DNA from 3 places in the Halomonas sp. RT37 genome. Region 1 is predicted to be linked to each of the others. Evidence: predicted binding sites of a transcription regulator. Region 1 holds the regulator's gene; each other region holds the start of a gene.
The links. The regulator PhoB, encoded in region 1, activates phosphate uptake and scavenging genes when phosphate is short. The targets are predictions, from matches to a motif close to TGTCATANNNNTGTCANA.
Positions count from the first base shown of each region.

Region 2: phbB (acetoacetyl-CoA reductase) is a predicted target of PhoB. The motif match lies at 1,158-1,175, and genes of this name have one in related genera.
Region 3: NFG58_RS17605 (PhoX family phosphatase) is a predicted target of PhoB. The motif match lies at 1,574-1,591, and genes of this name have one in related genera.

Region 1 covers NZ_CP098827.1:4,863,554-4,865,821, reverse strand. Annotated here, with positions in the region: gene phoR (phosphate regulon sensor histidine kinase PhoR) at 1-470, opposite strand, end outside; gene phoB (phosphate regulon transcriptional regulator PhoB) at 531-1,220, opposite strand; gene ubiA (4-hydroxybenzoate octaprenyltransferase) at 1,335-2,228, opposite strand.
Region 2 covers NZ_CP098827.1:541,749-544,016, forward strand. Annotated here, with positions in the region: gene NFG58_RS02490 (ATP-binding protein) at 1-352, opposite strand, end outside; tRNA gene NFG58_RS02495 (tRNA-Met) at 976-1,052, opposite strand; gene phbB (acetoacetyl-CoA reductase) at 1,422-2,168, shown strand.
Region 3 covers NZ_CP098827.1:4,068,813-4,071,080, forward strand. Annotated here, with positions in the region: gene NFG58_RS17605 (PhoX family phosphatase) at 1-1,431, opposite strand, end outside; gene NFG58_RS17610 (hypothetical protein) at 1,717-2,268, shown strand, end outside.

The sequences.
Region 1 (2,268 bases):
CGGGCATTGAAGTAGCCGACGAAGCGCGGGTCGCGCAGCAGGTTGGTGATGTGCTGGCCGCGGTCCAGCGCCGGCTTCAGGCCGAGCATGCGCTCGGCGGAGCTGTTCCACCACTCCAGGTCGCCGTGGCGATCGAGCATCACCACGCTGTCGCGCATTGCCTCGGATGACTCCTGGATACGCTGGAGGGTCGAGCGCAGGCGGCGCTGGGTGATCCGCTGGCCCTTTTGATAGCGATAGAGGCGATCGAACAGCTCGCCCCACAGGCCACTGGCGGTGGGAGGTTCCTGCTGGGGGCGGTGGGTCAGCCAGTCGTGCATCGCGTGCAGGTTGCGCAGGTGATAGCTGAGCCCAAGCGCCAGGCCCAGGCCGATGCCTACGCTGGACAGCGAGAAGGGCCAGCCCAGCAAGGCGCCGAGACCCACCAGCACGGCCAGGCGCCAGACTTCTCGTCTCCACAGACGACCCACGTCAGTTCTCGGCTCCGTTCACCTCATCCCTCCTGGTGCTGCGTTGCGTCGATGGCTCGCTCAGACCTTGGCCGAAAAGCGATAACCGGTACCGCGTACGGTCTGGATCAGTTGCTGATGGGGTTCCCCCAGGGCCTTGCGCAGGCGGCGGATATGCACGTCGACGGTACGTTCTTCCACGTAGACGTTGCCACCCCAGACCTGATCGAGCAACTGGCCACGGGTGTAGGCGCGCTCCTGGTGGGTCATGAAGAACTGCAGCAGGCGATATTCGGTGGGGCCCATGTCCAGTGACTTGCCGTCGACGCTGACGCGATGGCTGACCGGGTCGAGCTTGAGGCCTTCTACCTCCACCGGGTCCTCGACGCCCCGCGGAGTGGCGCGTCGCAGCACTGCCTTGAGTCGGGCCACCAGTTCTCGCGGCGAGAATGGCTTGGTGATGTAGTCGTCGGCGCCGGCTTCGAGACCCTGGATCTTGTTGTCCTCCTCACCCTTGGCGGTGAGCAGGATGATCGGCAGCTCTGCGGTGGTTTCCTCGCGCTTGAGCCGGCGGGCCAGTTCGATGCCGCTGGTGCCCGGCATCATCCAGTCCAGCAGCAGCAGGTCTGGCTGGTCATCGACGATGATGGCGTGGGCGGCCTGAGCATTGTCCGCCTCGAGCACCCGGTAGTCGGCCATTTCCAGCGCCACCGCGATCATTTCGCGGATCGGGGCTTCGTCATCGACGATCAGTACGGTCTTGGCGGTCATCCCGGGAGCCTCTTGGTCAGGGTCTTACACTCGACGGTGACAAATGACACCACGTCAATGTGACAATTAGATGACATTGTATCCATTGTCGAGCGACCGAGACGGGCATTTCCCTCACCCGAGGGAGGGGTAGAGGCTCAGTCCGAGTCCGGCGAACAGCAATAGGCCCGACCAGTGGTTGTTGAGAAAGGCCTGGAAGCAACGGTCGCGGTCACGGCTCTTGATCAGCCGCTGCTGGTGGACAAAGGTCGCGCCCATGGCCAGCCAGCCGAGCCAGAAGAAGCCGCCCAGCGCCAGCAGGCTGCCGGCCCAGGCCAGCAGCCCCAGGGTAGCCAGCTGCAACAGCGCAATGATACGGGTGTCCCAGCGGCCGAACAGTACCGCGGTGGACTTGATGCCGATCTTGAGGTCGTCGTCGCGGTCGACCATGGCGTATTCGGTGTCGTAGGCCACGGTCCACAGCACGTTGGCGGTAAACAGCAGCCAGGCGACCATCGGGACTTCGCCGAGCACCGCGCCGAAGGCCATCGGAATGGCCCAGGAGAAGGCTGCGCCCAGCACCACCTGGGGGAAGTGGGTGTAGCGTTTCATGAAGGGATAGCTGGCGGCCAGCACCGCTCCGATCAACGACAGCCACACGGTAAAGCCGTTGGTCAGCCAGACCAGCGCGAAGGCCGATCCCAGCAGGTACACGAACAGCACCTTGGCCTCCCGCTCACTGATGCGGCCGGTGGCCAGCGGTCGGTTCTTGGTGCGTTTGACGTGGCCATCGAAGTGGCGATCGGCGTAGTCGTTGACCACGCAGCCCGCCGCCCGCATCAGGTAGACGCCGGCGACGAAGATCAGCAGGGTGTCACGGGCCGGAATGCCCTCGGAGGCCACCCAAAGCGCCCACAGGGTCGGCCACATCAACAGCCAGGTACCGATGGGGCGGTCCAGACGCATCAGCGCCAGAAAGTCGGGAATTCGGTTCAGGTATCCAGGGGGACGCAGCAGCGAACGATCCATCGGTCTCTCTCATGCTCTGGCGCAGGTCAGGCGAAAATGA
Region 2 (2,268 bases), 610 kb from region 1:
TGTCTGTGGGGGTGGCATCGAGCTGGATCCATTGTCCGAGCCCTACCTTGCTGATGCCCCACCGTGCTGCCAGCTTCTCGATGGCGGGACGGTGCGGGGCCATGGCTTCCTGAATGGCAGCCTGAATCAGCTGGGCGGGGTCGCGCTGCTGATCCGACCAGAGGTCGACATAGACCACCTCGACGCCTTGTGTCTCCAGCGTGGGCAGCAGGTCGTTGCGCAGGAAGGTAGTCTTGCCGGTCCTGCGAGGGGCGGCAAGGAACAGGCCATTAGGCGCGTCGCTGAAGAGGGTGTGCCCCCTCACGGCGTCCGCCATGTCAGCGGCCAGCTGATGCCTGGGAAAGTAGATCATGGCTTTACCAGTTTTTATCTGAATTCCTATAATTTATCAGACTAGCCGTAAAATGGCGTAAAGCAACGCTCCTGCCCATGATGGCTCCCGCTCCGAGCGGCCTGGCCAGGAGAGATGCGCGTTCTGTAGTAGGCGTGACGGCGGTTGTGCTGGCCCGCGGATGGCCCACGCGAAATGAGCTGGCCCTCAGTCGCTGGACGTTTCATACGGTCCGCGCGGTGATGGAGAGTTCCAGCACCGGCATCAGATGCTTGCAGGGCTCGTATCAGGGGGGCTGCAGGCCAGCAGAACCGGGATGCGCATGGACGGCTCCAGTACCTGCTGAATATTGCTGCGGTCGACGTCGAAGATCAGGTCGCTGTCGACGGTCGATTCTTGACCGACTCGGGTTGATCGAGGTCAGCTCTTCGACGAAAGAAGGAGGGGTGGATGGCTAATCCGGGGACACGGAAGCGCCAAAAAATATCGAATTGGCACAGAAAAATTAAGATTTAATCAGGGGGCGGGCTTCGCAATACAGGGATGCCGCAATGGCGTCTAGTGGCGAAGCGCTGGCCTCGGCCAGCACCGGACAGCCAACAAAAAAACGAGGCAGTCCCGAAGGACTGCCTCGTTTTCGTATTTGGTAGCGGGGACCGGATTTGAACCGATGACCTTCGGGTTATGAGCCCGACGAGCTACCAGACTGCTCCACCCCGCATCAACGAGGACGTAGTATACGGATAATTCTGGCTGCGTCAACCCTGTGCGATTTCGGGTGTGATGGGTCGTGCCGTTCGGGCGCTGTGGTCCATACTGGAGGGGCTGTCATGCAAATGTCAGTGCTAGACGCTAGCCTGGTGGATAGTCGTTGTGGACGTTGATTCGACGCAGTACCACGACGAAGGCCTGCCGAGGTAGGCAGGTGGGGCTGGACGTCGCAGTGGCAGGAGGCCACCCGCGATCGCTCTGGGCCCGAGGTTCCTGGTTGCGCGAATGCGCAGCACCAGAGCATCCACTGCTATACATGCTTGCAACAACAAGTGCCGTCGCCAAGCGGCGGCGTGAAGGACAATCAGGGAGGTCGTCTATGACTCAGCAAAAGCCCGTCGCGTGGGTCACCGGTGGTACTGGTGGTATCGGAAGCTCAATCTGTCGCGAACTGGCGGATGCCGGCTATCAGGTAGTGGCCGGTTACAACAATCCTGACAAGGCCAAGACCTGGCTGGAGACCCAGAAGTCGGATGGCTATGACAATATCGACATCGCTGGCATCGATCTGACCGATTTCGAGGCCTGCCAGAATGGCGTCAAGGCGATCGAGGACCAGCATGGGCCGATCGCAGTGCTGGTCAACTGTGCCGGTATCACCAAGGATGGCACCTTGAAGAAGATGTCGGCGGACCAGTGGAATGTGGTCATCGACACCAACCTCAACAGCGTCTTCAATACCTGCCGCAGCGTGATCGAGAGCATGCTGGAGCAGGGCTACGGACGGATCATCAACATTTCGTCCATCAACGGCCGCAAGGGTCAGTTCGGCCAGGTGAACTATTCCGCCGCCAAGGCCGGCATGCACGGTCTGACCATGGCGCTGGCGCAGGAAACTGCGACCAAGGGCATCACCGTCAACACCATCTCGCCTGGCTATATCGCCACCGACATGATCATGAAGATTCCGGAGAAGGTGCGCGAGGCCATTCGCGAGACCATCCCGATGAAGCGGTACGGCACGCCGGAAGAGATCGGCCGCCTGGTCAATTTCCTGGCCAGCAAGGACAACGGTTTTATCACCGGTGCCAATATCGACATCAATGGCGGTCAGTTCATGGGCTGACAGACGTCGCGCCGGGCTCACGAGGCTCGGCGATGTACATTTCGCCAGAAACCACGATGCGAGGCCAAAAGGCCTCGCATCGTGGTTTTCAGGGGTTGAA
Region 3 (2,268 bases), 790 kb from region 1:
CGGGCGATCCATCGGCGTGGCACCCATCAGGTCGGCGGCGTCACAGGTGTGGATGATCACCCCGGCCAGGTCATCGGCGTCGAGTTCCAGCGCCTCGGCCAGGGTACGGCCATCCTGGGTGGAAGCGTCCGGCGTCAGCGGCAGCCACTCGCCGCTGCCATCGGCGTTGAAGCGAGCGACGTAAAGGGTGCCGCTGTCCATGTACTTGTCACCGATCGCCAGGCGATCGGCCTCGGCGCCGGGAGCGATGGCATCCGCGGGGTCCCAGGCCGCCTCGGAGACAAACTTGTAGATGTACTCGTTGCGCGAGTCGTGACCGGAGTAGAACACCACCGGCTCGCCTGCTACCAGCTTGCCCGGCCAGCAGCCCTCGTGGCGGAAGCGGCCCAGCGCCGTGCGCTTGATCGCCTGCCTGCCGGTATAGGGGTCGATCTCGACGATATAGCCGAACTGACGCGGCTCGTTGCGGTAGTCACCGCTGGCGTCGTCGGCGACGGGGTCGCCGATCAGACGGGTAAATTCGTCGTCGCGTTCGCTGTCATCACCCGCGGCGGTCTCCCAGCCGTAGCGTCCGCGACCACTGGCGATGCCAAGACGGTCATCGTCCAGGGTACGGCCCTCGTTCTTGACGAAGTAGGCCGGCCAGTTCTCCTCGCAGGTGAGATAAGTTCCCCAGGGCGTGTAGCCGTGGGCACAGTTGTTGTTGGTGCCGCGAGCCTGGGTGCCGCCCGGGGAATACCTGGTCTTGACGTAGTCGCTGCCCGCCACCGGCCCTGACAGGTGCATCGGGGTGGCGCTGGTGTAGCGACGGTTATGGGCGGAACCCTTGACGTGGCTCCAGCGACCATCGGCGTCCTTCTTCACCTCGACCACGGTCACCCCGTGGGCGTTGATCTCGGTGCGCACCTCGTCCGCCGGACGCTTGCCTTCGGTCATGTTGGTAGGGCCGCCCTGGGGCGCCCACAGCGCGTTCTCGTCGATGTATTCGTTGTTCATCACCAGCAGGAAGCGCTCGGAGGCCGTGCTCTCATCCAGCGCGAAAGGATGCATGCCGTCGTGATGCATGCCGACGCTGGCCGCCTGGGCCTGGGGCGTCATCGTCAGATCCTCGCTCCATTCGGGCGCGCTGTCGTCAAGCGGCGTACCCCAGGGCACCAGCACCTGGGCGGTATAGCCCGGCGGCACCACCACGGCGTCGCTGCGCGAACCGGCAATCGACTCGAAGGCCAGCGCCAGCGGCGTCTTGGCCATCCCTGACGACGGCTCGTTGGCGAAGGCCGAGAGACCAAAGCTTCCCAGCATGGTCATGGCCGCCATGCCCATGCCACCCTTCATCACCGCTCGCCGGGAAAGACGACGGTCGAGCACCGAGGAGAAGGGTTCATTACGGCTGGGGTTCAACAGACGATGATCTTCAATTTCCTTGCTCATTGCGCAGTCCTCTTCTTGCAGCCCTCTGTTCGCCGTCAAGGCGTGGGCTGTCGGTGCCAGTCACTGTTGCCGGCCTCGGGTATCGGAGGGGAAAGTCGATCACAGGGGCGACGGCGGTCCGCCGACAACACTAGGTAGTCCAGATGACACTCGTATGACGATAGACGAGGTTGACGCAGAGCACAGGAAGTAGCGCTATTGTAAAAAGAGTAACAGTTGGTGAAAGAAAATGGCTTCGCTCGTCGACACAGTGCACCAACAATCGCTATCGACAGGACCAGAACCATGTGGAATCTGGGACACCGACATCAGCGCATACTTCTTATGCCCCAACGCGCCCCTTCAGCCGACGAAGATCCCGAGCCTCGTTGGTACTGGGTCCACTGTGTCGATCAACAGAGCCTCGACCGGGGCAGCGCCGCCAATGTCCAATCGCTTTCGTGCCTCGACCAGGCACTTCCCTGTTGTCTCGTCATACCGCCACAATCGGTCACCCTGGTAACGCTGGACGGCGCCCTGGCCGAGGAGGTCGACAGCAGGGAGTCACTGGATGAACTGGTTGAGCGGGAGCTTTGCGTAATACCGCACACTCTCGCGCTCCATGTGCTCTATCGTGATGACAGCGCCCTGGATGTCATGGTGGTGCAGCGTACCCTGCTGGCCCAGTGCAGCCGACGCCTGGGACGCCATCACCTCTCGCCCCGCTGGTGGGCCAGCGCCTTCCAGGGTCTGCCGCCGCCCGAACCCGACACCCTGGGCGTACTGCCCTGGGGCGACGACTGGATGCTGAAGTGGCGCCACCCCGAGACCCCTGAACGGGAGCGCTGGCTGTGCTGG